DNA from 3 places in the Pseudomonas sp. H1_D05 genome. Region 2 is predicted to be linked to each of the others. Evidence: predicted binding sites of a transcription regulator. Region 2 holds the regulator's gene; each other region holds the start of a gene.

The links. Region 2 encodes sigma-54, which starts transcription at its own class of promoters, with help from an activator protein. Its sites were predicted from a motif close to ANTGGCATNNANNTTGCTNT; they were not measured.
Region 1: glnK (P-II family nitrogen regulator) is a predicted target of sigma-54. The motif match lies at 5,809-5,828, and genes of this name have one in related genera.
Region 3: AB4O11_RS17920 (CmpA/NrtA family ABC transporter substrate-binding protein) is a predicted target of sigma-54. The motif match lies at 8,388-8,407, and genes of this name have one in related genera.

Annotation. Positions count from the first base shown of each region.
Region 1 covers NZ_CP162825.1:1,613,802-1,624,531, forward strand. Annotated here, with positions in the region: gene dapF (diaminopimelate epimerase) at 1-288, shown strand, start outside; gene AB4O11_RS07425 (DUF484 family protein) at 302-1,027, shown strand; gene xerC (tyrosine recombinase XerC) at 1,030-1,929, shown strand; gene AB4O11_RS07435 (HAD family hydrolase) at 1,926-2,633, shown strand; gene sutA (transcriptional regulator SutA) at 2,823-3,149, opposite strand; gene AB4O11_RS07445 (secondary thiamine-phosphate synthase enzyme YjbQ) at 3,251-3,676, opposite strand; gene AB4O11_RS07450 (ammonium transporter) at 3,892-5,229, opposite strand; gene glnK (P-II family nitrogen regulator) at 5,268-5,606, opposite strand; gene AB4O11_RS07460 (accessory factor UbiK family protein) at 6,021-6,281, shown strand; gene AB4O11_RS07465 (BRO-N domain-containing protein) at 6,641-7,168, shown strand; gene AB4O11_RS07470 (HigA family addiction module antitoxin) at 7,163-7,432, opposite strand; gene AB4O11_RS07475 (hypothetical protein) at 7,685-8,149, shown strand; gene AB4O11_RS07480 (YifB family Mg chelatase-like AAA ATPase) at 8,531-10,024, shown strand; gene AB4O11_RS07485 (aldose 1-epimerase family protein) at 10,021-10,730, opposite strand, start outside.
Region 2 covers NZ_CP162825.1:2,886,300-2,897,029, forward strand. Annotated here, with positions in the region: gene pmbA (metalloprotease PmbA) at 1-29, shown strand, start outside; gene AB4O11_RS12855 (FagA protein) at 281-688, shown strand; gene AB4O11_RS12860 (class II fumarate hydratase) at 669-2,045, shown strand; gene AB4O11_RS12865 (hypothetical protein) at 2,073-2,513, shown strand; gene AB4O11_RS12870 (superoxide dismutase) at 2,515-3,126, shown strand; gene AB4O11_RS12875 (ZIP family metal transporter) at 3,157-4,050, shown strand; gene AB4O11_RS12880 (HPr family phosphocarrier protein) at 4,145-4,420, opposite strand; gene rapZ (RNase adapter RapZ) at 4,436-5,293, opposite strand; gene ptsN (PTS IIA-like nitrogen regulatory protein PtsN) at 5,296-5,760, opposite strand; gene hpf (ribosome hibernation-promoting factor, HPF/YfiA family) at 5,772-6,080, opposite strand; gene AB4O11_RS12900 (RNA polymerase factor sigma-54) at 6,154-7,647, opposite strand; gene lptB (LPS export ABC transporter ATP-binding protein) at 7,835-8,560, opposite strand; gene lptA (lipopolysaccharide transport periplasmic protein LptA) at 8,560-9,105, opposite strand; gene lptC (LPS export ABC transporter periplasmic protein LptC) at 9,092-9,664, opposite strand; gene AB4O11_RS12920 (KdsC family phosphatase) at 9,673-10,197, opposite strand; gene AB4O11_RS12925 (KpsF/GutQ family sugar-phosphate isomerase) at 10,197-10,730, opposite strand, start outside.
Region 3 covers NZ_CP162825.1:3,936,314-3,947,043, forward strand. Annotated here, with positions in the region: gene nirD (nitrite reductase small subunit NirD) at 1-274, opposite strand, end outside; gene nirB (nitrite reductase large subunit NirB) at 271-2,724, opposite strand; gene AB4O11_RS17905 (protein kinase domain-containing protein) at 3,147-4,817, opposite strand; gene AB4O11_RS17910 (nitrate/nitrite transporter) at 4,825-6,036, opposite strand; gene AB4O11_RS17915 (ANTAR domain-containing response regulator) at 6,470-7,045, opposite strand; gene AB4O11_RS17920 (CmpA/NrtA family ABC transporter substrate-binding protein) at 7,061-8,272, opposite strand; gene AB4O11_RS17925 (quinone-dependent dihydroorotate dehydrogenase) at 8,496-9,515, shown strand; gene rmf (ribosome modulation factor) at 9,768-9,983, opposite strand; partial or broken gene rlmKL (bifunctional 23S rRNA (guanine(2069)-N(7))-methyltransferase RlmK/23S rRNA (guanine(2445)-N(2))-methyltransferase RlmL) at 10,516-10,730, shown strand, end outside.

The sequences.
Region 1 (10,730 bases), 1.3 Mb from region 2:
GAACACCACCCGCGCTTCCCGGCGCGGGTCAATGTCGGCTTTCTCCAGGTCATCGACCGCAACCGCGCGCAACTGCGCGTGTGGGAACGTGGCGCCGGGGAAACCCAGGCCTGCGGCACCGGCGCGTGTGCAGCGGCTGTCGCTGCGATCAGCCAGGGGTGGATGGATTCGCCGCTATTGATCGACCTGCCCGGCGGGCGCCTGTCCATTGAATGGGCTGGCCCTGGCCAACCGGTTCTGATGACCGGTCCGGCAGTGCGTGTATACGAAGGACAAGTACGTCTTTGAGTGAGCAGAAACCATGACCGATAAGCCTCAGGTACCCGCCCGACAGTCCGACGAATCAGCGTCCGAGAGCCTGGAGGCGGCAGCGGTTGCCGCATACCTGGAGGCGCATCCGGACTTCTTCGTCGAGCACGAAGAACTGCTGCCCGCCCTGCGCATTCCTCACCAGCGTGGCGATACCGTTTCGCTGGTCGAGCGGCAGATGACCATTCTGCGCGACCGCAACATCGAGATGCGCCATCGCCTCTCGCAATTGATGGACGTCGCCCGCGACAACGATCGACTGTTCGACAAGACCCGCCGTCTCATACTGTCCCTGATGGACGCCGCTAGCCTCGAAGACGTGGTGATCAGCGTCGAAGACAGCCTGCGCCAGGATTTTCAGGTGCCCTTTGTCAGCCTGATTCTGCTCGGTGACAACCCGGCACCGGTCGGTCGCTGGGTCACTCACGCCGACGCACAAGTCGCCATCGGTGGCTTGCTCACCGAAGGCAAAAGCGTCAGCGGCAGCCTGCGTGAGCATGAGCTGGATTTTCTTTTCGGCGAAGAACAGCGCAAACAGATCGGCTCCACCGCCGTGGTTGCGGTCAGTCATCAAGGCATCCACGGCATTCTGGCGATCGCCAGCCGTGATCCGCAGCACTACAAGAGTTCGGTCGGTACGCTGTTCCTCAGCTATATCGCCGAAGTCATGGGCCGTGTGCTGCCACGGGTCAATAGCTCCCTGCGCTCGGTACGCTGAGCATGGAACGGCAACTGGACGCTTACTGCGAACACCTGCGCAGTGAGCGACAGGTGTCGCCGCACACGCTCTCGGCCTATCGCCGCGACCTCGATAAAGTCCTTGGCTGGTGCGTCAAACAGAACATCGGCAGCTGGGCGGCGCTAGACATTCAGCGCCTGCGAAGCCTGATCGCCCGTCTGCATGCGCAGGGCCAATCCTCGCGCAGTCTCGCGCGGCTGCTCTCGGCAGTACGCGGGCTCTATCACTATCTGAATCGCGAAGGTCTTTGCGACCACGATCCGGCGACCGGTCTGGCGCCGCCGAAGGGCGAACGTCGCCTGCCGAAAACCCTCGATACTGATCGCGCACTGCAACTGCTTGAAGGGGCGGTCGAGGATGATTTTCTTGCGCGGCGCGATCAGGCGATTCTTGAGTTGTTCTATTCTTCCGGCCTGCGCCTTTCCGAACTGACCGGACTCAATCTCGATCAACTCGACCTCGCCGATGGCATGGTTCAAGTCCTCGGCAAGGGCAGTAAGACCCGGCTGCTGCCGGTGGGCAAAAAGGCCCGCGAAGCCCTCGAACAATGGCTGCCTCTGCGGGCCATGACCAACCCCGCAGACGACGCCGTGTTCGTCAGCCAGCAAGGTCGGCGCCTCGGTCCACGGGCGATTCAGGTGCGAGTGAAACTGGCCGGCGAACGCGAACTGGGGCAGAACTTGCACCCGCACATGCTGCGCCACTCCTTCGCCAGCCACCTGCTCGAATCCTCGCAGGATCTGCGCGCGGTGCAGGAATTGCTCGGCCACTCGGACATCAAGACCACGCAGATCTACACCCACCTGGACTTCCAGCACCTGGCGGCGGTCTACGACAGTGCCCACCCACGGGCTAAACGCATGAAAGGCGATGATTCATGAGCATCCAGTTGATCACCTTCGACCTCGACGACACCTTGTGGGACACCGCTCCGGTGATCGTCAGCGCCGAAGCGATATTGCGCGAATGGCTGAGCGAACATGCGCCGAATCTGGGTGCGGTGCCGGTGGAGCATTTGTGGGGGATTCGTGAGCGGGTGCTGGCCAATGAGCCGGGGCTGAAACATCGCATCAGCGCGCTGCGCCGGCGGGTGTTGTTCCATGCACTGGAAGAAGCCGGGTACACCCATGACGAGGCGTCGGCGCTGGCGGACAAGAGTTTTGAAGTGTTTCTGCATGCTCGGCATCAGATCGAAGTGTTCCCTGAAGTCGAACCAGTACTGGAGATTCTCGCCAATCACTATGCGCTTGGCGTGGTCACCAATGGCAATGCTGATGTGCGTCGATTGGGCCTGGCGGACTACTTCAAGTTTGCGTTGTGCGCGGAAGATATCGGCATCGCCAAACCGGATGCTCGGTTGTTTCATGAAGCTTTGCAGCGCGGTGGTGCTACAGCCGAAACAGCGGTGCATATTGGCGATCATCCGGGCGATGACATCGCTGGAGCACAACAGGCGGGGTTGCGGGCAATCTGGTTTAATCCGGCGGGGAAAGTCTGGGAAGCGGATCGTCTGCCGGATGCCGAGATTCGCAGCCTGAGTGATTTGCCAGCCGTACTCGCACGCTGGAATGCCACCTCGAAATAATCCACAAACCCTGTGGGAGCGAGCTTGCTCGCGAAAGCGTCAGGTCAGTCACTGCAATGCTGTACGACCTACCGCATTCGCGAGCAAGCTCGCTCCCACAAGGGAACTGCATTCACTTCAGCTCATTTATTCCAGGCATGAAAAAGCCCGCAGCGACGGCGGGCCTTTTCAGCAAGCCAGCGGCACGCCTCAGATAGGGCGGCTGCCGTACTTGTTGTCCGGCTTCTTCGGCGGATCGGCGACCACATTGGCCTCCACTTCCTGCACTTTTCCGCCACGCGACAGGAACTCTTCCATGGCCTTGGCCAGGGCGTCGCGTTCCTTGTTCTTGGCTTCAATGCTCGGCAATTCATCTACCGACACCGCGGCCTTGGCTTTGCCTTTGGCAGCCGGGGCCGGCGTATCGTCGCCACCATCGTCTTCAGCAACGTCTTCCGCTGCTGCTTCCAGACCGTCCTCGGCCTCGTCTTCGTCGCCTACTTCGAGGTCGTCGGTTTCCAGATCATCGTCGCTCATGTTCTACCTCATGACTTGCGAAAAGCAGATTAGTTATAGACCAGCTTTGGCAACTGTCGAAAGTCGCCGTTAAAAAATCATTCACCGCTGCTGACCAGCGGCTATGCCCCTTCACCGTGCAAGGTGGCGAGGACTTTACGGGCACCGCCATGATCACGGTGCTCGCCCAGATAAACGCCTTGCCAGGTTCCCAGTGCCAACCGACCTGCCGAAACCGGCAGACTGATCTGGCAGCCAAGCACGCTGGCCTTGAAGTGCGCCGGGAGGTCGTCCAGGCCTTCGTCGTTATGCTCATAGCCGTCTGTTCCTTGTGGGATCAGACGATTGAAAAATCGTTCGAAGTCGCGACGAACCGCCGGATCGGCATTCTCGTTGATGGTCAACGACGCCGAGGTATGCTGCAGCCACAAATGCAACAGACCGACCCGACATGCCTTGAGTTCAGGCAGGCCGGCGAGTAACTCGTCCGTTACCAGATGAAAGCCCCGGGGTCTTGCCCGCAGAGTTATCAGAGTCTGTTGCCACATACAGTTCTCCGCACGTTCGGGGCGCATTCTAGCGCGCTCAGGGAAAAAACAAAGGCCCTAATATTCCTGCAATGATGTAAGCCATTGGCCGTAGAAAAACGCTCGTCGTAAACACGACCAAAGCCGTACGAAAAATCCTTTCAGCTGCTCTCTTTGCGACAAACTCCAGACAAAAAAATGCCCGGCGAACCGGGCAAGTTTTTTGCTGCGCGTACTTACAGGTTGTAGCCGCGTTCGTTGTGTTGTGCCAGATCGAGGCCGACCGATTCTTCTTCCTCGGTCACACGCAGACCCATCACAGCGTCCAGCACCTTGAGGATGATGAAGGTGACGATCGCGGTGTAGATCACCGTGAAGCCGACGCCTTTGCACTGAATCCACACTTGTGCGGCGATGTCGGTCACGGTGCCGAAGCCACCCAGCGACGGAGCAGCGAATACACCGGTGAGGATCGCGCCGAGGATACCGCCGATACCGTGTACGCCGAACGCGTCCAGGGAATCGTCATAACCGAGTTTGCGTTTAAGGGTGGTGGCGCAGAAGAAGCACACCACGCCTGCGGCCAGACCAATCACCAGTGCGCCCATCGGGCCCACGGTGCCGGCCGCCGGAGTAATCGCTACCAGACCGGCAACCACACCCGATGCGATACCCAGTGCGCTTGGCTTGCCGTGGGTGACCCACTCGGCAAACATCCAGCCCAGTGCCGCAGCAGCGGTAGCAATCTGAGTGACCAGCATCGCCATGCCGGCGGTGCCGTTGGCCGCTGCAGCGGAACCGGCGTTGAAGCCGAACCAGCCGACCCACAGCATCGCCGCGCCCATCAGGGTGTAACCGAGGTTGTGCGGAGCCATCGGCGTGGTCGGGAAGCCTTTGCGCTTGCCCAATACCAGGCAGGCAATCAGACCAGCCACACCGGCGTTGATGTGCACCACGGTGCCGCCCGCGAAGTCGAGCACGCCCCAGTCCCACATCAGGCCGCCGTTGCCGGACCAGACCATGTGCGCGATCGGCGCATAAACCAGGGTGAACCAGACGCCCATGAAGATCAGCATCGCGGAGAACTTCATCCGCTCGGCGAACGCACCGACGATCAGCGCCGGGGTGATGATCGCGAAGGTCATCTGGAAGGTGATGAACACCGCCTCAGGGAACAGCGCCGCTGGGCCGGTCAGGCTCGACGGCGTGACACCGGCGAGGAACGCCTTGCCCATGCCGCCGAAGAACGAGTTGAAGTTGACGACGCCCTGCTCCATGCCGGTGGTGTCGAACGCAATACTGTAGCCATAAATGACCCACAGGATGCTGATCAGACCGGTAATGGCGAAGCACTGCATCATCACGGAAAGAATGTTTTTCGAGCGAACCATGCCGCCGTAGAACAGCGCCAGGCCCGGGATGGTCATGAACAGCACAAGGGCTGTCGAGGTGAGCATCCAGGCAGTGTCGCCGGAATTGAGGACTGGGGCCGCCACTTCGTCTGCCGCCATTGCAAGGCTTGGCATTACGATGGACAACAGGGCTCCTAGCCCTGCGAATTTACGCAGAGTCATATTGTTTTCTCCTGGGGCGTTGGGGTTTGTGGCGGCGCTTAGATCGCGTCGGTATCGGTCTCGCCGGTACGGATGCGGATCGCCTGTTCCAGATTGACCACGAAGATCTTGCCGTCACCGATCTTGCCGGTGTTGGCCGCTTTGGTTATCGCCTCGATAACCCGATCCAGATCCTTGTCGTCGATGGCCACGTCGATTTTCACCTTGGGCAGAAAATCGACCACATATTCCGCGCCGCGATACAGCTCGGTGTGACCCTTCTGCCGGCCGAAGCCTTTGACTTCAGTAACGGTAATGCCCTGCACGCCGATTTCGGACAGCGACTCGCGCACGTCGTCCAACTTGAACGGCTTGATGATGGCAGTGACTAGCTTCATGAAAACTCTCTCCCGAATTGGTGGACTTGCCCCAGGAAAACAAACCCGACTCAAGTCTAAGCGCAGTGCCTGGCTTTGTAACGCATCGTCGGCCTTACCTGCCCGACTGACGCCAGCTAACCGCTGCCGACGAAACTCCCCGCTCCGTCTGCCGCACTGCATTCGTCACAGCGACTGCATCAGTGCATGGGTCGAAGGTGACTAAGCAGAAACCTTGCCATCTCGCCAAAATCCCCTGATTTCAATCCCTTGGCCGCTGCTGCAAGCCATTGCACCCAAAACGCCATCCGGATACGCACAACAACGGTGCGTCGCCGTCCATCCGCCTGCGCGAAAAGCGTGCATCCCTGACCACGAGATTGACTATAGACACTGCGTGATACACTGCCGGCCATTGTTTCCAGGACATCCACCATGCTCGCGCCCAAAGACTTCCTCGACGCCCTGAGCGGCACCGCCTCCCGCCTGTTCAACGGCGACACCCCGCTGCCGAAAGCCGAAATCGAAAGCCAGTTCAAGATGCTGCTGCAGAGTGCCTTCAGCAAACTCGACCTGGTCAGCCGTGAAGAGTTTGATAGTCAGATGGTTGTGTTGGCGCGTACTCGCGCTCGCCTCGAAAGCCTCGAAGCCAAAGTCGCCGAGATGGAAGCCAAGCTGACGCCGCCCGCTGAATAATCCGCGCCCCCTGTAGGAGCTGCCGAAGGCTGCGATCTTTTGATCTCCAGCCCTTCAACCATCCCGGCAACGTCCTACAACCTGAATGACCGCCGTCCGATTGCGCCGAAAAGCCCAGGTTTCTAAGCTCACCCGATGCTGAATGTTCAGCACCGGGTTTGGCGACCCGAACAGCTTAAGGCGCACGACAACCATGATGGCGGCTACATTTACCGCCACATCGTTTCATGGCGGTTGTGCGTGGGAGACCTTCGGGTCTGCCGGGTTCCTTTTGCTCCGGTTCGCCAACCCGCGTACAACTGCCACCCAATCGTTTGGCGACGATTGAGGGCAGCCCCTTAAGCAAGAGGAACTGCTCCATGAATCAAGAAGAGACTTATCTAAGCCCGCACATCTTCACCCGCCACAAACTCCCCCTCCACGCCCTTCTCATCCAGAACCAACCCTGGTTCTGCGCCCGAGACCTGAGCCGCCTGCTGCACATCTACCTCAACGAACGCATGCTGCGAAAGCTCGACCCCGACCAATACCAAACCCGTAAAACCCTGATCCACAATCAAATCGAAAACACCCTGCTGATCAGCGAATCCGGCATCTACGCCCTCCTCGTCTACCACTACTGCCCCGAATACCGAGCGCTACGCGAATGGCTCACCCACCAGGTCATCCCCACCCTGCGCGACGCCCAACATCCCTGCACAAGCGAACGTCCACACCTGAGCCTGCTCAGTTGGCCGGACATGACGTTGAGTTTGTTGCATTGGAATAATCAGCCGTGGATACGGTTGCAGGATGTGCCGTTGATGATGGTGGAACGGGAACAGACCAAGCGCCCAATGACGGGGCCATGGTGGAAAAGAGCTTCGCGGATGCTGCAGTCGCTATAAGCCCGCATGCCTGAGCTGGGCCCTGCGCAAATCGTAAGTCGATTGGAGATTCATCCAGAACTCATGCGTAGTGTTGAGATAAGTGGCAAGGCTGATTGCTAGGTCGGCGCAGATCCTCAACTGGCATTTCACAAGCTTTTCGATCTCACTTGCGGGCCAGTTCGTGGGCATGGCCAGATCCATGATAGTCATGCCCAACGGCTCCATGAATTCCTTATTCAGAACCTCGCCCGGATGAATCGGGCGCATACCATTGCGGTTCATTTCTCGGCTCCAGAGGCTGCATTGAGCGGCCAAACTGGAGCATCCGACTCCGCGATACAAGATCGTCGAAACCCTTTCGCCGGCGTCCTACAACTATTAGGGCACGGCCCTACAAAAATCAGCGTCTGCGCCTGATTCCGTGAGTTGTTCGCTGTGATTACGCTGGTGGCTTTCGCCTGCGCTGGTCGATCCAACAAGTCGAATTGCAGACGAATCACATTGATCGCCAGACACTCTGGTTCTGGATCCCTCTTGTCTGACTTGCTCAAACTCAAAGAAAACACGCTGGTTCAGCATCCAGATGGCGGTTACATCTTCGGCACGATCCCCGATATGCCAAAGTTCGGCTTGCCAGGCGGGAAAATTTATTTGCGAGTAGGTATTCACCGCCGAGCGAATAGCGGTTTTGGCGTAGTACACGTATGGGAAGCCCATAGAGCCGACTTGCTCAAACATGGTTGCCAGACTGTCGATGGGGTAGCAGCGATTGTTGCGAAAATGATCGTCCCGGGAGCGCAAATCTATTGCGAGTTCAAAGAACAGCGATGTGGAAACAGGGTCGCGGTACTGAAGACATCTATGGGAACACTGATTCTTGAACCGCGACACGAGCGCGCCACAGGATTTGGTTACTTCGTGGTGACTTGGTACCCGCAAAAGCGCGCGCATGGCACGTTGGTGGGGCAGATACCACGGGCATCATCCAATCAGAAATAAAAAAGGCGTCCAATGGACGCCTTTTAAGTATTTTTTGAGGAGTAGTCGCAGCGATTCTTTAGCTCCTGGCTTTACAGCCTTGGGTTCAGAATCCGACAGGCTCGCCCGTCGTCACTACTTCAGAGAAACCAGCTTTCTCTGCTGCCAAAAATGCGGGGGAGCTTTTGCTGGTGCCCAGTCCCGACGAATGCGCAGTTGCAGTCCTCGGACGGGATGATCCGTCAATGCCGGTCGAGAGTCAACGCTCCAATTCAGGGAAGCAGTGCCGCGCCATTGGGTTTTGATACGTCTTGTAAACCTCTATTCCAGCACTGAAACCCGGCTCAACTACCCTTAAAAAACCCGCAGGAAGCGGCCCCCGATTCAGCTCAAGGAACGACCATGTCCCTCTCCATCGTCCACAGTCGCGCCCAGATTGGCGTGGAAGCCCCCGCCGTCACCGTCGAAGTGCATCTGGCCAACGGCCTGCCGTCGCTGACCATGGTCGGCCTGCCCGAGGCGGCGGTGAAGGAGAGCAAGGATCGCGTGCGCAGCGCGATCATCAATTCCGGGCTGCAGTTTCCGGCGCGGCGGATCACCCTGAATCTGGCGCCGGCGGATCTGCCCAAGGATGGCGGGCGGTTTGATCTGGCGATTGCCTTGGGAATTCTATCGGCGAGTGTGCAGGTGCCGTGTCTGACGCTGGATGAGGTGGAATGTCTGGGTGAGTTGGCGTTGTCCGGCGCCGTACGAGCGGTGCGTGGGGTGTTGCCGGCAGCGTTGGCGGCGCGCAAGGCGGGTCGTGCACTGGTGGTGCCGCGAGCGAATGCCGAGGAGGCCTGTCTGGCTTCGGGATTGAAGGTGTTTGCGGTGGATCATTTGCTGGAGGCAGTGGCGCATTTCAATGGGCATACGCCGGTTGAGCCCTATGTCTCCGACGGACTGATGCATGCCAGCAAGCCTTATCCCGACTTGAATGAAGTGCAGGGGCAAGTGGCGGCGAAACGGGCATTGCTGATTGCCGCTGCGGGTGCGCATAACCTGCTGTTCAGTGGGCCGCCGGGAACTGGAAAAACGCTGTTAGCTAGTAGGCTACCGGGACTGTTGCCGCCGCTTGCCGAGAGTGAAGCTTTGGAGGTCGCGGCGATTCAGTCAGTCGCCAGTGGTGCACCGCTAACCCATTGGCCGCAGCGTCCCTTCCGTCAACCGCACCATTCGGCCTCCGGGCCGGCACTGGTGGGTGGCAGCTCGAAACCGCAACCCGGCGAGATTACCCTCGCCCACCATGGCGTGCTGTTTCTCGATGAACTGCCGGAGTTTGATCGCAAGGTGCTGGAGGTGCTGCGCGAGCCGCTGGAGTCCGGGCATATCGTGATTGCCCGGGCCAAGGATCGCGTGCGTTTCCCGGCGCGATTTCAGTTGGTGGCGGCGATGAACCCGTGTCCCTGTGGATATCTTGGCGAGCCGAGTGGCAAGTGTTCCTGCACGCCGGACATGGTGCAGCGCTATCGCAACAAACTCTCGGGGCCGTTGCTGGACCGGATCGACTTGCACCTGACAGTGGCGCGGGAAGCGACGGCGTTGAACCCGCAGGTGAAGCCGGGAGAGGACAGCGCCAGCGCCGCAGCACTGGTAGCCGAGGCTCGCGAACGACAGCAAAAGCGTCAAGGCTGTGCCAATGCGTTTCTCGATCTGCCGGGATTGAAGCGGCACTGCAAGTTATCCACAGCCGATGAGAAGTGGCTGGAATCAGCCTGTGAACGGCTGACGCTATCGCTACGCTCAGCGCATCGCCTACTCAAAGTCGCCCGGACACTGGCCGACCTTGAGCAAGTCGATGCAATCAAACGCGAACACTTGGCCGAGGCACTGCAATACCGGCCGGCAATTCCTTAATGCTCGGTCAGATCAACCAGAGGCGTCTGCCGCACTTCGGTTTCACGCCCGGCCTGAATCTCGCTCACACGCTTCAAGGCGTTATCCACAGCACCTTTGTCCGCGAGCAGGCTGTAGCTGATCTGGAACTGTTTGTGTTCTTTGGGTGCAATGGTCGGCACCAGATTCAGCGGACGCTGATAGCGACGGTTGTAGGAAAAACTGGTGCCCGGCTCCAGTCCCGTGACATAGCCCTGCCCTTGGGTATCGGTGTTTTTCCACAGGGAGAACACCGGCAACTGCTGGGTATTGAAGCCAACAGAAACACCGAGGCTGCCGACCTTATTGTGCAAAACCGTCAGGGTTTCGCCTTTGGCATCAGCATAGGGCACGACGTTGTAGACGGTTTCGTCGTAGTCCTTGGTCGGCGCGCGATAGGTCTGCCAGTCGGCCAGGTCGCCCTTGGCCTTATCGTTGAACGGCGACACCTGTTTTACCGGCGCAGCAAATCGTGCGCCTTGCTCGAGGAACGGCGTACTGAAGTTGCTGTGATACAGCGCCTGGTATTCCTTCGGATAATCGCCGTTGTTGGTCAGCGTATCGTTGAGTGCGAAGCGCACGCTGCCGGGCTCGGTGACCAGTTCAGTGACGACCGAGAAGTCGACTTTCTTGAACGCTTGCTCTTTCAGCTCGCCGCGCAAGCTGATGGCGTAGGGCGGCTTTTCGT
Region 2 (10,730 bases):
TCGAGCGGATGACTGTCGCGGGCAGCTAAACCCCGGCCGTCAGACACAAAAGGCGCGCCACCTCATCGGGTGGCGCGCCTTTTTTATTGGCTCCATACAAAACCAATGTGGGAGCGAGCCTGCTCGCGAAAGCGATTTCACGGCCGACCGCAGTGGTGAGCGGCACGAAGCCTTCGCGAGCAGGCTCGCTCTCACAATGAGATCTGCATGGTTCGACGCTCTTGTTTTGGTTCTCATTATCATCTAATAATAAATCTCATTATCGGATGAGCCCCGGATCATGAGTTCTGCCTTGCACGAGCAGCCGTACCTCGAAAGCTGGCGCTGGATGAGTCGCCAGATCCGTTGCGCGATGGATCCCGACGAACCGCGCCTGATCGAACACTATCTGGCCGAGGGCCGGTATCTGGCCTGTTGTACGGCGACTTCTCCCTGGACCATCGCTGAAACCTCCTTCCATCTGCTGCTCGACACGGCCACCGACATCGCCTTGCCGTGGCATTGGCGCAGCTTCTGTCTCGATCAAGCCTGGCGTCCACTGCGTGAAATGGAGCGCCTGTCCCTGTGCAAATGCCGGCTCCAGCGTTGGCAACGCTATACCTGGCAGCTCGCCACCTGCGAACTGCTGCCCTCGATTCCTCTTATTGAACTGGTGCAAGGATTTTCAGATGACCAAGACACGTATTGAGCGCGACAGCATGGGCGAACTGCAGGTGCCGGTGGACGCTCTCTACGGCGCGCAAACCCAGCGCGCGGTGGATAACTTCCCGATTAGCGGCAAACCGATGCCGACGCAATTCATCCGCGCGCTGATCCTCGCCAAAGCCGCCGCCGCCCGCGCCAACGTTGAACTCAACCAGATCAGCGCCGCGCAGGGCAAAGCCATCAGCGACGCCGCGCAAGGCTTGCTCGAAGGCGACTTCATGCCGCATTTCCCGGTGGACATCTTCCAGACCGGTTCCGGCACCAGTTCCAACATGAACGCCAACGAAGTGATCGCCACCCTGGCCAGCCGTCTGCTCGGCGAGCCGGTCAACGCCAACGATCACGTCAACTGCGGCCAGAGCAGCAACGACATCATCCCGACCACCATTCACGTCAGTGCTGCGCTGGCCCTGCACGAACAACTGCTGCCGGCGCTGCTGCACCTGGTGCAAGTGATCGAGCACAAAGCCACGCACGTACATCGCCACGTCAAAACCGGCCGCACGCATTTGATGGACGCGATGCCGGTGCGCATGAGCCAGGTGCTGAACGGTTGGGCGCAGCAGCTCAAGGCCAACATCAGTCATCTGCAGGATTTGCTGCCAAGCCTGCAATCCCTGGCGCAGGGTGGCACGGCGGTCGGCACCGGGATCAACGCGCATCCTGAATTCGCCGCACGTTTCAGCCGCCAGTTGAGTCAATTGACCGACGTGGAATTCACCCCGGGCAAGGATCTGTTCGCGCTGATCGGCTCGCAGGACACCGCCGTCGCCGTCTCCGGCCAGCTCAAGGCCACTGCGGTGTCGCTGATGAAAATCGCCAACGACCTGCGCTGGATGAACTCAGGCCCGCTTGCCGGCCTCGGTGAAATCGAACTCGAAGCCCTGCAACCGGGCTCGTCGATCATGCCGGGCAAAGTCAATCCGGTGATCCCGGAAGCCACCGCCATGGTTGCCGCGCAGGTGATCGGCAACGATTCGGTGATCACCATTGCCGGTCAGTCGGGCAATTTCGAACTGAACGTGATGCTGCCGATCATCGCGCAGAACCTGCTGAGCAGCATCGAGCTGCTGGCCAATTCCAGCCGCTTGCTCGGCGACAAAGCCATCGTCAGCTTCAAGGTGAACGAGTCGCGCCTTAAAGAAGCGTTGTCGCGCAACCCGATTCTGGTGACCGCGCTCAACCCGATCATCGGTTACCAGAAAGCCGCCGAAATCGCCAAGCAGGCCTACAAGGAAGGCCGTGCGGTAATCGACGTCGCCCTGGAACACACCGACCTGTCGCGCAGCCAACTGGAAGAGTTGCTCAACCCCGAGAAACTCACCGCCGGCGGCGTGTAAACCCCGCAACCGCTTTGGAGGCTCACCATGGAGCACTGGAAACGCACGATCGAAAGGGCCAATCGCTGCTTCATGCTCGGCGAACTGATCGACGCCCGTGAGGCTTACCTGCAAGCCCTGGCCCTGGCGCAAGTGTTGTTCGAACGCTGGGCGGATGCCGACGAAGCGGTGGCGGCTTGCGTCATCTCCCACCACAACCTGGCCGATCTGCACTTGCGCCTGAATCAGCCGGAGGAGAGCGCCGAATACCTCTGCGCCATCCATCAACGCTTGTTGCAGACCATGCAGGACGAACGTCAGCGCCTCGCCTTGCGTGAAGCGGCGCTGCGCCAGAGCAGCAAGACTTACGTCGAGCTGTTGAATTTCATCAGCGAGCACGGTGAATACCCGCGCACCCAACGCCTGCTGCATCCGGATACCGGCAATGCGCGCCGCGCACCTGCCCCCCATCACCATGGAGTCCATTGAAATGGCTTTTACCTTGCCTGCCTTGCCTTACGCCTACGACGCGCTCGAACCGCACATCGATGCGCAGACTATGGAGATCCACTACACCAAGCATCACCAGACCTACATCAACAACCTCAACGCCGCCGTAGAAGGCACTGAATACGCCGAATGGCCGGTAGAAAAACTGGTCGCCAGCGTCAAGGATCTGCCGGAAAAACTTCGTGCGGCAGTGATCAATCAGGGCGGCGGTCACGCCAATCACTCGCTGTTCTGGGAAGTCATGGTGCCAAGCGGCGGCGGCAAACCAGACGGCGCGCTGGCCAAAGCCATCGATGAACAATTGGGCGGCCTCGACAGTTTCAAGGAAGCCTTCACCAAAGCCGCACTGACCCGTTTCGGCAGTGGCTGGGCCTGGCTGAGCGTGACCCCGGAGAAAAAACTGCTGGTGGAAAGCAGCGGCAACCAGGACAGCCCCTTGATGAACGGCAACACGCCGATTCTCGGCCTCGATGTCTGGGAGCACGCCTACTACCTGCGCTACCAGAACCGTCGGCCGGAATACATCAACGCCTTTTACAACGTGATCAATTGGCCTGAAGTCGCTGCGCGTTATCAGGCTGCGCTGGTTTAAGTCTTCTATAAAAACAATCCAAGGCTGACTATGGGCACTGAAACGCTGGCGATCGGAAGTGGGCGTATGTTTCGTTACGCAGTGGGATCGCTGTTGCTGTTGGCGGGCATGACTTTGCTGGTCGCCCACGGACTGGAATGGCTGAATCTCGAGCCGAGGCTCTTGCGCGCGTTGCAGGGCGGCGCGATCTGCGCCCTCTGCACGGCGCTCGGGGCTATGCCAGTGCTGGTGATTCGGCGGATGCCGCAGACACTCAGTGATACCTTGCTGGGTTTTGGTGCCGGGGTGATGCTGGCGGCGACGGCGTTTTCGCTGATCGTGCCGGGCATTGCTGCCGCCGAAAGCCTCGGACTGACACCGTGGGGTGCCAGCGGCCTGACCTGCTTCGGCATCATGCTGGGTGCGTTCGGGCTGTATCTGGTCGATCGCAAGGTTTCCGGCGCGTCCCCGGAAATGCTCGTCGGCACCGTCGAGCATCCGGTGATTCCACCACGGATCTGGCTGTTCGTGTTCGCCATCATTGCCCATAACATCCCTGAAGGCATGGCTGTCGGCGTTTCTGCTGGCGGCGGCATGCCGGATGCGGACAGCCTGGCCATGGGTATCGCTTTGCAGGATGTCCCGGAAGGTCTGGTGATCGCGTTGGTGTTGGCCGGGGCGGGGATGTCGCGGGTCAGGGCGTTCCTGATCGGTGCGGCGTCAGGTCTGGTCGAACCGGTGTTTGCGTTGTTATGTGCGTGGCTGGTCAGTCTGGCGCAGGTGTTGTTGCCATTAGGACTAGCTCTGGCGGCGGGGGCGATGTTGCTGGTGGTGACCCATGAAGTGATTCCCGAGTCGCGACGCAATGGTCATGACAAACTGGCCGGTCTTGGCCTGTTGATCGGGTTTTGTCTGATGATGGTGATGGATACGGCGTTGGGTTGAAGCAGGGTAAAAGATCGCAGCCTGCGGCAGTTCCTGCAGGGAACGCATTCCAATGCAGGCGCTGCAGCAGGCTGCGATCTTTTGACTTTGGCTGTCAGCCGCCTTCGTCGAAGTAGTTGTTGATCAACGCCACCAGCGCATCCAGCGCTTCCTGTTCCTGATGCCCTTCGGTGCTCAGATAGATCTTGGTGCCCTTGCCAGCCGCTAGCATCATCATCGCCATGATGCTTTTGCCATCAACCGTGGTCTCTGGTGTACGGCCCACTCTGATCGTGCAATCCGGATACTGCCCGGCCACCCCGACAAACTTGGCCGATGCGCGGGCATGCAGGCCCAGCTTGTTGATGATTTCGATTTCCAGAGCAGGCATCGCGGTGTGAATCCTTTAAGTGAGGTCGCGGTGGCGAACCTGGACGTTCTTCAGGGTTTTCTGCAGGGCCTGACCCAGACGTTCGGTCAGGTAGACGGAGCGGTGATGCCCGCCGGTGCAGCCAATGGCAATGGTGACGTAAGCGCGGTTGCTCGCGGCGAAGCGCGGCAGCCACTTGTGCAGGTAGGTGAAGATGTCCTGAAACATTTCTTCGACCTCCGGCTGTGCCGCCAGGTATTCAGCCACCGGCGCATCGAGACCCGATTGCGCGCGCAGTTCCGGCTTCCAGTACGGATTGGGCAGGCAGCGCACATCGAACACCAGATCCGCATCCACCGGCATGCCGCGTTTGAAGCCGAAGGACTCGACCAGAAATGCGGTCCCCGGCTCCGGCTGGTTCAGCAGACGCAGCTTGATGGAGTCGCGCAACTGGTACAGGTTCAAATTGGTGGTGTTGATCTTCAGGTCCGCGAGGTCGGCAATCGGGCCGAGCAGGGCGGTTTCATCCTGGATCGCCTCGGCCAGTGAGCGGTTGGCGTTGCTCAGCGGGTGACGACGGCGGGTTTCGGAGAAACGCTTGAGCAGGGTTTCTTCGTCGGCGTCCAGATACAGGACGTCGCACTGGATGTGTTTGGCCCGGACATCTTCAAGCAGTTCGGGAAAGCGTGTCAGGTGGCTCGGCAGGTTGCGCGCATCGATGGACACGGCTACCAGCGGCTGCGCCAGTTCCGTGTGAATCAGCGCGCGTTCGGCCAGTTCCGGCAGCAAGCCTGCGGGCAGGTTGTCGATGCAGTAATAGCCGTTGTCCTCAAGGACATCCAGAGCCGTACTTTTACCCGAGCCGGAACGGCCACTGACGATGATCAAGCGCATGATTAGTGCCCGTTCTGCTCGTCCAGGACAACCTGATACAACGCTTCATTGCTTGGAGCGCTGCGCAGTTTTTCACGCACTTCCTTGCGATCGAGCATGCTGGCGATCTGGCGCAGCAGCTCCAGGTGCGCATCGGTGGCAGCCTCCGGGACCAGCAAAACAAACAGCAGGTCAACCGGTGCGCCGTCAATGGCGTCGAAATCAATCGGAGCATCAAGGTGCATCAGCGCACTGATCGGTGCTGTGCAACCCTTGAGGCGGCAATGGGGAATGGCGATGCCGTTACCAAAACCGGTGGAACCGAGTTTTTCACGGGCAATCAGTGCCTCGTAGACATCTTGCATCTCCAGATCCGCCACTTCGCGGGCGATCAGGTTGGCAATTTGTTCGAGGGCTTTCTTTTTACTGCCGCCCGGCACGTTCACGAGGGAACGGCCGGGGGTCAGGATACTTTCAAGTCGGATCATGGAATGGGGGGTTATCGACCGGTCGCGCCCTGGAGGAGGCTTTGGGTCTTTTCCTTATGCTTTTTGAGTTGGCGATCCAGCTTGTCGGTCAGCAGGTCAATGGCGGCATACATGTCGTCATGCTCGGCATTGGCAACCACTTCTCCGCCGGGAATATGCAAGGTGGCTTCGATTTTCTGCTTCAGCTTTTCGACGCACATCGTGACTTGCACGTTGGTGATCTTGTCGAAATGGCGCTCCAGTCGTTGGAGTTTTTCCTCGATGTAGGAACGCAGAGGTTGGGTCACTTCCAGTTGGTGTCCACTGATGTTGACTTGCATACAGCTTCTCCTTCGTTGCCAGTGCATAAAGCGGCAGGCTGGATAGCCTGCCACTGGAACGCTGTAACGTGGCTTACATCAACCGCTTGCGTTCGCTCGAAGGCGCGATCCCGAGGGATTCGCGGTACTTGGCGACGGTGCGGCGAGCCACCTGAATGCCTTGTGCCTCCAGTAAACCAGCGATCTTGCTGTCACTCAACGGCTTTTTCTGATTTTCCGCGGCAACCAGTTTTTTGATGATCGCGCGGATCGCCGTGGACGAGCATTCGCCGCCTTCGGAGGTGCTGACGTGGCTGGAGAAAAAGTATTTCAGTTCATAAATACCGCGCGGGGTATGCATGAATTTCTGTGTGGTCACCCGGGAAATGGTCGATTCGTGCATGCCGACCGCTTCAGCGATGTCGTGCAGAACCAACGGTTTCATGGCCTCGTCGCCGTACTCCAGAAAACCGCGCTGATGCTCGACGATCTGGGTGGCTACTTTCATCAGGGTTTCGTTGCGGCTCTGCAGGCTCTTGATGAACCAGCGGGCTTCCTGCAACTGATTGCGCATGAAGGTGTTGTCGGCGCTGGTGTCGGCACGGCGGACGAAACCGGCGTACTGGGCGTTGACGCGCAGACGCGGCACCGATTCCTGATTCAGCTCGACCAGCCAGCGCTCGTTGTCCTTGCGCACGATGACGTCAGGGACAACGTATTCGGCTTCAGTGGATTCGATTTGCGAGCCAGGGCGCGGATTGAGGCTTTGCACCAGTTCGATGACCTGGCGCAGCTCGTCTTCCTTGAGCTTCATGCGGCGCATCAACTGGCTGTAATCGCGGCTGCCGAGCAGGTCGATGTAATCGCTGACCAAACGTTTCGCTTCAGCCAGCCAAGGCGTCTTGGCGGGTAGCTGACGCAATTGCAGCAGCAGGCATTCACTAAGGTTGCGCGCGCCGATACCAGCAGGTTCGAATTGCTGAATGCGGTGCAGGACGGCTTCGATTTCATCGAGTTCGATGTCGAGTTCCGGATCGAACGCCTCGAGGATTTCTTCGAGGGTTTCGTCCAGGTAGCCCTGATTGTTGATGCAATCGATCAGGGTGACGGCGATCAGGCGATCGGTGTCGGACATCGGTGCCAGGTTCAGTTGCCACAGCAGGTGGCTTTGCAGGCTCTCGCCGGCGGACGTGCGGGTGGTGAAGTCCCATTCGTCGTCATCGCTGCTGGGCAGGCTGCTGGCGCTGGTCTGATAGACGTCTTCCCAGGCGGTATCGACCGGCAGTTCGTTGGGGATACGCTCGCTCCAGTCACCTTCCTCCAGGTTGTCCACCGTCGGCGCGGTTTCCTGATACGAGGGTTCCTGGATCTCGGTGTTGGGCTTCTGTTCGGCGTTGTCGGCCATAGGGTCGGAATTGTCGAAGTCTTCGCCTTCTTCCTGGCGTTCGAGCATCGGATTGGATTCCAGAGCCTCCTGGATTTCCTGTTGCAGATCCAGGGTCGACAATTGGAGCAGGCGGATGGCCTGTTGCAGCTGCGGTGTCATCGTCAGCTGCTGGCCCATTCTCAAGACTAGCGATGGTTTCATGGCAGGGGCTTAACACCTTATTCGCCGGCGCTATGCGCCATCCACTACAGGGCGCCGGGGCGCCAAACTTAAGCAAATTATATGCCTGAAACTGAAGTGTTTGCCTAGAGCGCTGTAACAATTAAAGCGTATTAATTCCTGCTTGAATCGATACAGCGCCCGGGCGGCGCACCGGGCACTGTTACGCTTACAAGCGGAACTCGTGGCCCAGATACACTTCCTTGACCAGATCGTTGGCCAGGATGGTTTCTGCATCGCCTTCGGCGATCAGTTGACCATCGTTGACGATGTAAGCGGTTTCGCAGATGTCCAGCGTCTCACGGACGTTGTGGTCGGTGATCAATACACCGATGCCCTTGGCCTTGAGGTGGTGGATGATCTGCTTGATGTCGCCGACCGAGATCGGATCGACACCGGCGAACGGTTCGTCGAGCAGGATGAATTTCGGTGCCGTTGCCAGCGCGCGAGCGATTTCCACCCGGCGACGTTCACCACCGGACAGGCTCATGCCAAGGTTGTCGCGGATGTGGCTGATGTGGAATTCCTGCAGCAGGCTTTCCAGCTCCTTGCGACGGCCGGCCTTGTCGAGCTCCTGACGGGTCTCGAGGATGGCCATGATGTTGTCGGCCACCGACAGTTTTCGGAAGATCGACGCTTCTTGCGGCAGATAGCCGATACCGGCCTTGGCGCGACCGTGCATCGGCTGGTGGCTGACGTCCAGATCGTCGATCAGCACGCGACCCTGATCGGCCTGTACCAGGCCGACGATCATGTAGAAGCACGTGGTCTTGCCGGCACCGTTCGGGCCGAGCAGGCCGACGATCTGGCCGCTGTCGATCGACAGGCTGACGTCACGCACGACCTGGCGGCTTTTATAGGCCTTGGCCAGGTGCTGAGCTTTCAGAGTTGCCATTACTGGGTTTTCTCGTCGGTTTTCTTCTTCGGCTGGATCACCATGTCGATGCGCGGACGCGTTTCGGTGACCTTGCTGCCGGTAGCGCGACCAGCGCTGGCCAGTTTCTTCACGGTGTCGTAGACGATTTTCTCGCCCTGAGTGACGTTGCCGTCTTTGTCGACGACCTTGGCCTTGTCGATCAGCACGACGCGGTTTTGCTGGGCATGGTATTGAATCGTCACGCCGTAGCCTTGAACCGGTTTGGTGTCCCCCTGGGTTTGCAACTGCTCGAAATAAGCCAGGTTGCCCACGGAGGTCACCACGTCGATATCTCCATTCGGCGCGCGAGTCATGGTGACGGTGTTGCCTTTAACGATCATCGAACCTTGGGTGATGATCACATCACCTTTATAGGTGGCGATGCCGTTCTTGTCGTCCAGTTGGGCGTCGTCGGCCTGAATGCGGATAGGTTGCTGCTGATCGTTCGGCAGAGCCCAGGCGCTCACGCTTCCCAGTGCTGCGCCCAGACTGAGCAAAATAGGGAGGGTTTTAACGAGCCTCATACTGTCCTCTTACGTTCGATAGCAGGTGTATCCTGCTTTCCTTCAGGTACGCTTTCATTCCAACGCCAGTCGATACACCGCCAGCGCCGTCGATTCTAACGGGTTGCTCGGTCTGCGCATATTCCTGCTGCGGGAACACGGTCATGCGAGTGGACGTGATCAGGATGTCACGCTTCTTTTCATCGGTGCGCGCAACGCGTACCGAGTCGATCAGTTCGACTTCGGTGCCGCCTGAGTTCACTTCACCGCGCTCACTGGTAACGTGCCACGGAAATTCTGTTCCGCGATACATGTTCAGGTCGGGTTTGGTCACGAGCGTGACGTCGGTTGCCTTCACGTGCTCGGCTTTTTCGGACGTCATCTCATACTGCACCTTGCCATCCGGCAGGTATTGCAGGGTATGCGTGTTGGTTGCATACCAGTCGATAGGCGTTTCAACCGAGGTGACCGGTGGTTTGTCGAGAAAGCGTTCCGGGCTGATATTCCAATAGCCGACCGCTGCGAAAATCGCAGCGATGCAGCCGAACAGCAGGAAGTTACGAAATTTTTTGCTGAACATGGTTTGGCTCACAGGTACGCGGCGTTGGCCGCATCGAGGCGGCCCTGGGCGCGCAGGATCAATTCGCAGAATTCGCGGGCGGCGCCTTCGCCACCACGGGCGCGGGTAACGCCATGGGCGTGTTCGCGGACGAAATCGGCAGCGTTGGCCACGGCCATGCCCAAGCCTACCCGGCGAATCACCGGCAGGTCGGGCAGATCGTCACCGAGGTAGGCGACTTCTTCATAGCTTAGGCCCAGTTGCGCAAGCAGGCCGTCGAGCACGACCAGTTTGTCTTCACGGCCCTGAAACAGGTGGGGAATCCCCAGGTTTTTCGCTCGACGTTCAACGACGGGTGTCTTGCGGCCGCTGATGATAGCGGTCTGCACGCCGGCGTTCATCAGCATTTTGATGCCTTGACCGTCGAGGGTGTTGAAGGTCTTGAACTCGCTGCCGTCTTCAAGGAAGTACAGGCGCCCGTCGGTGAGGACGCCGTCGACGTCGAAAACCGCCAGTTTGATCGCTTTGCCGCGTTGCAGCAGATCGTTGCTCATTACATGACTCCTGCGCGCAGCAGGTCGGAGAGGTTGAAGGCGCCGACCGGGCGATCTTCCTCGTCTACGACTACCAATGCGTTGATTCGGTGATCTTCCATGATTTTCAGGGCTTCGGCGGCCAGCATTTCCGGGCGGGCAGTCTTGCCGTGGGCCGTCATTACCTGGTCGATGGTGGCGCTGCGGATGTCGATGCTGCGATCCAGCGTGCGGCGCAAGTCGCCGTCGGTGAAGATCCCGGCGAGTTTACCGTCGGTTTCAAGGATGACGGTCATGCCCAGACCTTTACGGGTCATTTCCATCAGTGCGTCCTTGAGCAGCGTGCCGCGTTGGACTTGCGGCAACTCTTGTCCGGCGTGCATGACGTTTTCCACTTTCAGCAGCAGGCGACGGCCGAGGGCGCCACCCGGGTGCGAGAAAGCGAAATCTTCGGCGGTGAAGCCGCGTGCTTCCAGCAGTGCCACGGCCAGCGCATCGCCCATGACCAGTGCTGCGGTCGTCGACGAGGTCGGTGCCAGGTTCAGCGGGCAGGC
Region 3 (10,730 bases), 1.1 Mb from region 2:
CCCGCGCCGGGTGATGGTGCGCGCAACCGATGTCCGGCGCCTGAGCTTCGCCAGATTCGAGGTCGATCTGCCAGTTGTGCAACGGGCAGGCCACACGTTTGCCGTAGATCAAACCTTGCGACAATGGTCCGCCCTTGTGCGGGCAGCGGTCGTCGAGGGCGAAAACCTCATCGTCGCTTGTACGAAAAATCGCGATGTCACCTTTCGGCCCGGCAATGATTCGCGAACCGAGGGCATTGATCTCGTCGAGGGCACAGATATCCAGCCAGTTCATGCCGGCACCTCCAGGTTTTTCACGGGAATTACGTCGAATTCTTTCTTCAGTTGCGGCTGCGCCAGACGCTCTTTCCAAGGGTCTTGCTCGAACGACAGAGAGAATTGCAGGCGCTCGTTCAGGGCCTTGCGACGCTCGGGGTCTTCGAGCACGGCTTTCTTGATGTGCTCCATGCCGACCCGTTGCAGGTAGTGCACGGTGCGTTCGAGGTAGAAGGCTTCTTCGCGGTAGAGCTGCAGGAACGCGCCGTTGTATTCGCGGACTTCCTCGGCGGTTTTCAGCTTGACGAAGAACTCGGCGACTTCGGTTTTGATCCCGCCGTTACCGCCGATGTACATCTCCCAACCGGAGTCGACACCGATAATTCCTACGTCTTTGATCCCCGCTTCCGAGCAGTTGCGTGGGCAACCGGAGACGGCGAGTTTCACTTTGTGCGGCGACCACATGTTGAACAGATCGTGCTCGAGCTCGATGCCCAGTTGCGTCGAGTTCTGCGTGCCGAAGCGGCAGAACTCACTGCCGACGCAGGTTTTCACGGTGCGGATGGATTTGCCGTAGGCATGCCCGGACGGCATGTCGAGGTCTTTCCAGACGCCGGGCAAGTCCTGCTTCTTGATGCCGAGCAAATCGATGCGCTGACCGCCGGTGACCTTGACCATCGGCACGTTGTACTTGTCGGCCACGTCGGCAATCCGCCGCAGTTCCGAAGGATTGGTCACGCCGCCCCACATCCGTGGCACCACCGAATAGGTGCCGTCCTTCTGAATGTTGGCGTGGGCGCGTTCGTTGATCAGGCGCGATTGCGGATCGTCCTTGGCTTCGCCGGGCCAAGTGGAAATCAGGTAATAGTTGAGGGCAGGGCGGCATGTTGCGCAGCCGTTCGGCGTGCGCCAGTTGAGGTAGCTCATGGTGCCGGCGATGGTCAGCAGATGTTGCTCGCGGATGGCCTGACGGATCTGCCCGTGATTGAGGTCGCTGCAACCGCAGATGGCTTTTTCGCTCTTCGGTTTGACGTCCGCCGCACCGCCGACGGTGTTGATCAGGATCTGTTCGACCAGCCCGGCGCAGGAGCCGCAGGAGCTGGCAGCCTTGGTATGTTTCTTCACCTCATCGACGCTGAACAGGCCGTGTTCCTGAATGGCTTTGACGATGGCGCCTTTGCACACGCCGTTGCAGCCGCAGACTTCGGCGGTGTCGGCCATGACCATGGCTTTGTCCTGGCCTTGATGTCCTACGTCGCCTAACGCATTTTCTCCAAACATGAGGTGATCGCGGATTTCGCCGATGGCGTGATTCTCACGAATCTGCCGGAAATACCAACCGCCATCTGCCGTATCGCCGTACAGACAGGCGCCGACCAGCACGTCATCCTTGATCACCAGTTTTTTGTACACGCCGCCAATCGGGTCGGAGAGGGTGATGGTTTCCGTGCCTTCGCCGCCCATGAAATCGCCGGCAGAAAACAGATCGATGCCGGTGACTTTCAATTTGGTCGAGGTCACCGAACCCTGATAACGGGCGAAACCCAGTTGTGCGAGGTGGTTGGCGCAGACCTTGGCCTGTTCGAACAACGGCGCGACCAGACCGTAGGCAATGCCGCGGTGGCTGGCGCACTCGCCGATGGCATAAATGCGCGGGTCGTAGGTTTGCAGCGTGTCGTTGACCAGAATCCCGCGATTGCACGGGATGCCGGCCTTTTCCGCCAATTCTGTGTTGGGACGAATACCGGCAGCCATTACCACCAGATCGGCGGGGATGATCTCGCCGTTCTTGAACTGCACCGAGCCGACCCGGCCATTGCCTGCGTCGTGCAGCGCCTGAGTCTGTTCGCACAGACGGAAGTGCAGGCCACGGGATTCAAGAGCGTTTTGCAGCAGTTGGCCGCTGGTTTTGTCGAGTTGACGTTCCAGCAACCACTCACCGATGTGCACCACGGTGACGTGCATGCCGCGCAGCATCAGGCCATTGGCGGCTTCGAGCCCGAGCAGACCGCCACCGATGACCACCGCGTGTTTGTGGGTTTTAGCGGTGTCGATCATTGCCTGGGTATCGGCGATGTCGCGATAGCCGATCACTCCGTGCAAGGTGTTGCCGGGGATCGGCAGGATGAACGGCGTCGAACCGGTGGCGATCAGCAGGCGATCGTATTCGGCTTCGGTGCCGTCCTCGGCGATCACCCGGCGTTTGACCCGGTCGATCTCCACCACTTTGCGGTTGAGCAGCAACTTGATGTTGTTTTCCAGGTACCAGTCGAGGTCGTTGAGCACGATCTCCTCGAAAGTCTGCTCACCGGCCAGCACCGGCGACAGCAGGATGCGGTTGTAGTTGGTGTGCGGTTCGGCGCCGAAGACCGTGATGTCGTACAGCTCGTTGCTCAGCTTGAGCAGTTCTTCGAGGGTGCGGACCCCGGCCATGCCATTGCCGATCATCACCAGTTTGAGTTTTTTCATCAGGTTCTCCGGGGAGCTGCGGCTGGCCTCTTGTGGGCAGTCAGGCCTTGCTCGAGAAATTTTGCGCAAACAAAAAAAGGCGTCCCGCTAGTTGCCTAGCGAGGACGCCTTTGTCCTGGTCCCGTTCTCTCGGGAAGCGCAGCCTTCGTCGTTGAAGGTTGGGCTTTATGTGTGTGTTGGGTGGGGTAATGCAGTGGTTGTGCCAAGTGGGGGCGGTGGCGGGTTTATTGGGGTTTGGCAGTTTTTGAGGGTAATTTTTTGCACTGAATCGAGGCGGGTTGCTCGTTCGTGGGGCATTCAGGCAGGTGGATTTGTAGTGATTGGGCGGGCCCCTTCGCGAGCAAGCTCGCTCCCACAGTGGATCTTTGTCGTTCACAAATTCCTTGTGGGAGCGAGCCTGCTCGCGAATGACGCGACGCGGTTCAACTGTGAAACAACAAAACCAGCAGCGCCACATTTCCGAGCAACGCCAGCAACGCCATCGTCCGCCAGACCTTCAACGGCTCACGCTCCAATAATGGTCTGGGCCGCACACTCAAACTCCGCCGCTCACCCTGTTCCAGCACCAACAGCCATTCCTCAGCCGTTTCAAACCGTTGTTGCGGATCAGCCGCCACGCCACGCTCCAGACTCTGCGCCAGCCATTCCGGCAGATCCGGCCGATAGCGACTGGCGCTCACCGGCAGACCAAAGCGCGGTCGTTGAAACGCTTCAATTTCGCCATAGGGAAAATGCCCTGTCAGCAGGAAATACAGGGTCACACCGACCGCATACAAATCCTGCGACACACTTGGCGGATCACCGCGAAATGCTTCCGGAGCGATGTAACTGGGTGTCCCGGGCAGCGTCGATGGCGCGTCTTCGGACAAGCCTGGGCAGTACGCCAGGCCAAAATCCAGCAGACGCAATTCGCCGTCGTCCCCCACGTGCAGATTTTCCGGTTTGATGTCCCGGTGCAGGATCTGCCGCCGATGCAGCAGCCCGACCGCACGCAACAGGCGCTCGGCGATGTCCTGCCACTGTGCCAACGGCAGCGGGCCTGACTGTTGAAACAGCTGTGCCAGCGTCGCCCCGGAATATTCCCGCATCACGTAGTACAAATGCTGACGCTGCTGGCAGGCATGGACTTCAGGAAAGTGGCGACCGGCTACGCGTTTCAGAAACCATTCCTCGGACAACAGTGCTTGCCCGGCGTAGGAATCATCGGCGGAACGCGTGGGTAGGGTTTTCAGAAGCCACGTTTGACCTTGTCCATCAAGCACCCGATACAGCAGCGATTGCTGGCTCTGAGCGACAACCTCCAGCACTTGCCAGCCTTCGAATGACTGACCGAGTTTCAACGGTGGCGGCAGGGGCCATTGCTGCAGATGAATCAGCGCATCGCCGATACTCGCCTCACCGACAGCATCCACCCGCACCAGCAAAGCACTGGCATTGTCCTGGCTCCCCGCCAGATGCGCGGCGTTGATCAGCGTCTGCGCGGCACTGTGCAGATCCGGTTGATCACGCAGAATCGCCGCAATGGCGGTATCGCCGAGTGTCGACCAGACCCCGTCACTGAGCAAAACAAAGCACTCGCCGTCGCGCAGTTCGCCATCAAGGAAGTCCAGCACCAGATGCTGATCCAGCCCTAGCGCACGCTTGAGCACATGCTGCATGCCCGGCTGATCCCAGACGTGGTCTTCGCTGATTCGCTGCAAGCTGTCGGCGTGCCAGCGATACACCCGGCAATCGCCGACGTGGGCGAGGGTGAAACGCCGACCACGCATGACCAAGGCGCTGACCGTGGTGAGCAACGGTTGCCCACCACCGTTGGCCTGCAACCAGCGGTTTTGCGCGAGCAGCAGGCGATCCAGTGCCTGGGCCACGCTCCAGGTTTCCGGCGTGGCGTAGTAGTCGAGCGCCAGCGCCTGCAAGGTCGAGCGCGCGGCCAGTCCGCCATCGGCACACTGGCTGACGCCATCGGCGATAGCGAACAGATAACCCTTGCTCGCCGCCAGCGCCGGCGCGGGCGTGACCAGACGCAAAGCGTCCTGATTCTCCGCGCGCGGACCGGTGGCGCTGGCTTCGGCGAAACTCAGTTGCAGGGCCATCGAAGGTTCAGACCCGCGCCGCCGTCACTGCCGCCGACCCCCAGGTGGTTCTCCAGCGACGCTTGACGCCGTGCAGGCCAAACCACGCCAGCACGCCAAGGCTGGCGAACAACCACAACGCCAACTGATAGCTGCCGGTGCTCTGCTTGATCGCGCCCATACCGGCGGCCAAGGCAAAACCGCCGATGCCGCCGGCCATGCCGATCAGCCCGGTCATCACGCCGATCTCCAGACGAAAACGCTGCGGTACCAGTTGGAAAACTGCGCCGTTGCCTGCCCCTAAACCGAGCATGGTGCAGACGAAAAGCGCCAGAGCAGCGTAGGAACTTGGCAGGTTGAAACCGACGGCCGCGATGCACACGGCGGCGACGGTGTACATCGCCAGCAACGTGCGAATACCACCGAAGCGATCAGCCAGTGCGCCACCCAGCGGCCGCATCAAGCTGCCGCCGAACACGCAGGCTGCGGTGTAGTAGCCAGCGGTCACCGGGCTCAAACCGTACTGATCGTTGAAGTAGCCGGGCAGGGCGCTGGCCAGGCCGATAAAGCCGCCGAAGGTCACGCTGTAGAAAAACATGAACCACCAACTGTCACGGTCGCCCAGGGCTTTGAAGTAGTCAGCCATGGCTTTGGCTTTCGGCCGCTCAGGGGCGTTTTTTGCCAGCCAGGCGAACAGCACCAGGGTCAGAATCAGCGGGATCAGAGCGAAACCGAAGACATTGCTCCAGCCGAACGCGGCGGCGAGTACCGGCGCGAGCAGCGCGGCGAAAACGGTGCCGGAGTTGCCCGCACCGGCAATGCCCATGGCTTTGCCTTGATGCTGCGGCGGGTACCACTGCGACGCCAACGGCAGGGCGACGGCGAACGAGGCGCCGGCCATGCCGAGGAACAGACCCAATATCAGCGCCTGCTCATAACTATGGATGCCGAGTTTCCAGGCGCCGAACAGCGCGCAGATGACGATGACCTGGCCAATCAGGCCGGCGGTTTTCGGCGACAGCCGATCGGCGAGCATGCCCATCACAAAACGCAGCACTGCACCGGCGAGGATCGGCGTGGCGACGACGAGACCGCGTTGTTGCGTGGTTAGCTGCAGGTCGGCGGCAATCTGCACCGCCAGCGGACCGAGCAGGTACCAGACCATGAAGCTCAGGTCGAAATAGAGGAAGGCCGCGAACAATGTCGGGGTGTGGCCGGATTTCCAGAAGCTTGAATTCATCGCGCACCTCAGCTGAAAAGAGTCTCGAAAGGAGTCATGCAACAGCAGGTGGAGCGCCGCCACGGCCGCACCACCGGCCCCGGTCTGTGGGGCCAAAACGCAAAAACGCCGCTCCCTGATGCGCCGGTTGGGCGAACGGGTGAGCGACGTCTTTGTCGTAGGTGGGGCAACCGCCGTTGGTTACCTGTGCGTTTTACTTAGCGAGATTTGTGCCAACAGCCGGAAAATCAAAAGCCCCTCACCCTAGCCCTCTCCCAGAGGGAGAGGGGACTGACCGAGGTGTCGGACCTCAAACATCGACCTGAAACACCGAGTCGATTATGGATTCACAGAAGGAATTGCAGGTCGGCGTATTTCCCGAGCATCCCCCAATCGGTTCCCTCTCCCTCCGGGAGAGGGCTAGGGTGAGGGGCTCTTAAGCTGTCAGAACACCTCAGCCCAATAACTCACTCATCGCAATAATCTGCTCCGCCACCTGAATCAGCTTCTGCTGCCGACTCATCGCCTGGCGCCGCATCAAGGTGTAAGCCTCTTCCTCATTGCAATCCTTCATCTTCATCAACAACCCCTTGGCCAACTCAATGCGCTTACGTTCAGCCAATTGCTGATCACGCGCCTGCAACTGCGCGCGCAAGGCCTGATCACTCTCGAATCGTGCCATCGCCACATCGAGAATCGGCTGCAAGCGCTGGGCGTGAATGCCTTCGACGATGTACGCACTGACCCCGGACTTGATCGCCTGACGCATCACACCGGGGTCATGCTCGTCGGTAAACATCACGATCGGCCGTGGCTGGTCGCGGCTGACCAGTACCACTTGCTCCATGACATCGCGGCTCGGTGACTCGGTATCGATCAGGATCACGTCCGGGCGCACCGTTTCGACGCGCGCGGGCAGGTCGATGGTCAGGCCGGACTCGTCGATCACCTCGAAACCGGCCTCGGTCAACGCAGCTTTCAGGCGCCCGACTTTTTTCGCTGTGTCGTTGATCAACAGAATGCGCAACATGTTCGCGGTCTCCTGTCAGCGGCGGGCGAGAAGGGGGGCGTCGTCGTTCAGCGCGTGCAACTTGAAACTGCGCGCGTAAGCGGCCGGGTCACTGCCGTCCCAGACCTTGCCGTCGAGCAACTGACTGCTGCGCATGTCGGTGCCCCATGCGGCGACGCCGACGGCGGTGGCGGCGTCGCGGTAGACGTCCAGCCGCTGAACCTGGCTGGCGACGCCGAGGTAGTCCGGATCTTCGCGCAGCAAACCCCAACGGCGGAACTGGGTCATGAACCACATGCCATCGGACAAGTACGGCAAATTCACTTCACCGTTGCCGTGAAAACGCAGCGCATGCGGATCCTGCCAGCGATTGCCGAGGCCATCGGCGTAATCACCGAGAAAACGCGGTTCGATGCACGCCACTGGCGCATCGAGATATTCCGGCGCGCTAAGCAACTGCGCGGTGCTGCGGCGGTTTTCCGGGCTTTCTTCGATGAAGCGGCTGGCTTCAAGGATCGCCATCACCAACGCCCGTGCGGTGTTCGGATACTGCTCGACAAATTCGCGAGTGCAACCAAGGACTTTTTCCGGATGATCGGGCCAGATGGTCTGGCTGGTGGCCAGGGTAAAACCGAGATTCTGCTGCACTGCACTGGCGGCCCACGGTTCGCCGACGCAAAAACCGTCGATACGCCCGGCTTGCAGGTGCGCGACCATTTGCGGCGGCGGCACCACCACGCTGTCGACGTCCTGCAATGGATGAATGCCCTGGCTCGCCAGCCAATAATACAGCCACATGGCATGAGTGCCGGTGGGGAAGGTCTGCGCGAAGGTGAGTTTTGCGCGGCTTTGGTGCACATGCCGGTCCAGTGCTTCAGGACTGCTCACGCCGAGGTTTTGCAGGCCGTGAGAGAGGTTGAGGCTCTGACCGTTCTGATTCAGGCCCATCAGTACGGCCATATCCGTCGGGGCGACCCCGCCGATACCCAGGTGCACGGCGTAGATCAGTCCGTACAAACTGTGCGCGGCGTCGAGTTCGCCGCTGACCAGATTGTCGCGCAGATTCGCCCATGAGCTCTGGCGCTTGAGGTTCAGCGTCAATCCATAAGGCTGGGCGAAGCCCTGTGTGGCTGCGACCACCACCGACGCGCAATCGCTCAGGGCCATGAAGCCGAGGTTGATCGCGCTTTTTTCCGGGGCATCGCTGCCATTGACCCAGGCCAGTGGCCCTACCGAAGGTTCATTCATCCGACGTACCTCGAAAAAAAAGCGCCGCCCCGGACTTTGCGCAGGCAAACCCCGAAGACGACGCCATTGTCCGTGCCCGCCTGCCGTCATTGACCGGCGCGCTGATAGCCAGGAGGGTGCAAGGCATATGCCAGTGCCAGTGATTTGCGCGTGCGCCTCGCGCCGCAGGTCGATGCCCGGCTATAATCGCCGCCTCTTTTCGCCGCCCGAGTCATCGCCGCCCATGTACACCCTGGCCCGTCAGCTGTTGTTCAAACTTTCCCCGGAAACCTCCCACGATCTGTCGCTGGATCTGATCGGCGCGGGTGGGCGTTTGGGCCTCAACGGCTTGCTGTGCAAGGCGCCGGCAAAGAAGCCGGTGACGGTCATGGGCCTCGAGTTCCCGAACCCGGTGGGGCTGGCGGCCGGTCTGGACAAGAACGGCGCGGCCATCGATGGCTTCGCGCAACTGGGTTTCGGTTTTGTTGAAATCGGCACCGTGACCCCACGCCCGCAGCCGGGCAACCCGAAACCACGGATCTTCCGTCTGCCGGAAGCCGAGGCGATCATCAACCGCATGGGTTTCAACAACCTCGGTGTCGATAACCTGCTGGCGCGCGTGGCAGCGGCGAAATACAAAGGCGTGCTGGGTATCAACATCGGCAAGAACTTCGATACGCCGGTTGAGCGCGCGGTCGACGATTACCTGATCTGCCTGGACAAGGTTTACGCTCACGCCAGCTACGTGACAGTCAACGTCAGCTCGCCGAACACTCCGGGCCTGCGCAGCCTGCAATTTGGTGATTCGCTCAAGCAGTTGCTCGCCGATCTGGCCACACGTCGCGCCGAACTGGCCTTGCGTCACGGCAAGCATGTGCCGCTGGCGATCAAGATCGCGCCGGACATGACCGATGAAGAAACCGCACAGGTTGCTCAGGCGCTGATCGAAACCGGCATGGACGCGGTGATCGCGACCAACACCACCCTGAGCCGTGTTGGCGTCGAAGGCATGGAGCATGGCGACGAGGCGGGCGGTTTGTCCGGCGCACCAGTGCGGGAGAAGAGCACCAATACCGTGAAGGTGCTGGCGGGTGAGTTGGCTGGGCGGTTGCCGATCATTGCGGCTGGCGGGATTACCGAAGGCAAGCATGCTGCCGAGAAGATTCTGGCCGGTGCGAGCCTGGTGCAGATCTACTCTGGCTTTATCTATAAAGGCCCGGCGCTGATTCGTGAATCGGTAGACGCGATCGCCGCCCTGCGCTGATCCATAGACACCACTGTTCCCTTGTAGGAGTGAGCCTGCTCGCGATAGCTTTCTTTCGGTCACTTCATCAGCGACTGACAGACCGCTATCGCGAGCAGGCTCACTCCTACAGGTTATGCGCTCGGCACAAAAATCCATGCAATAAAAAGGGCTCCTCGAAGGAGCCCCTGGGCCGCAGCCCGCCGTCCGGGAAGGACGTGCATGGTAAGTCGCTACAAATTCAGATTGTCGTGTCGGAATTAATGCCCTGTGTCAGCCGACGGCGTGAAGTTCGTTGAGTCTGTGGATTCCCGCAGTGCCGGTCATACCGTCCCAGTTGTCGCCGCGTCCTTCTCGCCAGCCGTTAATCCAGGCTTGGCGTACCGACGGTAGAGTAAATGGGCAAAGCTCACGGGATTTGCCACCAACGCCATATTGATATCCGCGCAAAAATGCTCTTTCCAACGGATCACGCTTAAGTCTTCTCATAGGGTGTTTCCCTCACTTGTTGACTGTTTTGTGTCGCGTTGACCTCAACTGAGGTCTGGCAGAAGAAACCTGCCATGGTGCGGCTCGCTGCCGGCGTGGCGAGCCAAGGTGTTGACGCCGTTGCGACGTCAACCTGTGTTCAGTTCTAACCAATGAGTCACACCGAGGGAATGATCGTTTTGTCATAAGGACGTAACGAAATTGGTGCTACAGCCATAAGTAACGACGGGTTTCATGCACGGTTTTTCAGCAAACCCCGGTATGATCGGCCCCGCGCTGCATGATGGGGTTAATTCTTTAGTGAGAATGACCCACGTTTGCGCTGGGGTATAAAGCGACGAAGGGTCGCTTTAAGACTTTTTGTTTCATCAACTTTTTTATCTGTCCCGGCATCTAAGCTCTTTTAACCCGAGCAGCGGGGATGGAACGGCACACCTTCGTGCCACGCGGGCGTTCTTTTAGAAAAGCGCCTGATTGAAAACCGGATCGGCAATGCGTTGCCGATTCACTAGCCAAAGGCTCTGGAAATACCATGTCCGACCGTTTCGAACTCTTCCTCACTTGCCCTAAAGGTCTTGAAGGCCTGCTCATCGAGGAAGCCGTCGGGCTTGGCCTTGAAGAAGCGCGCGAGCACACTTCTGCCGTGCGTGGCATGGCGACCATGGAAACCGCTTATCGCCTGTGCCTCTGGTCGCGTCTGGCCAACCGCGTGTTGCTGGTACTCAAGCGTTTCCCGATGAAAGACGC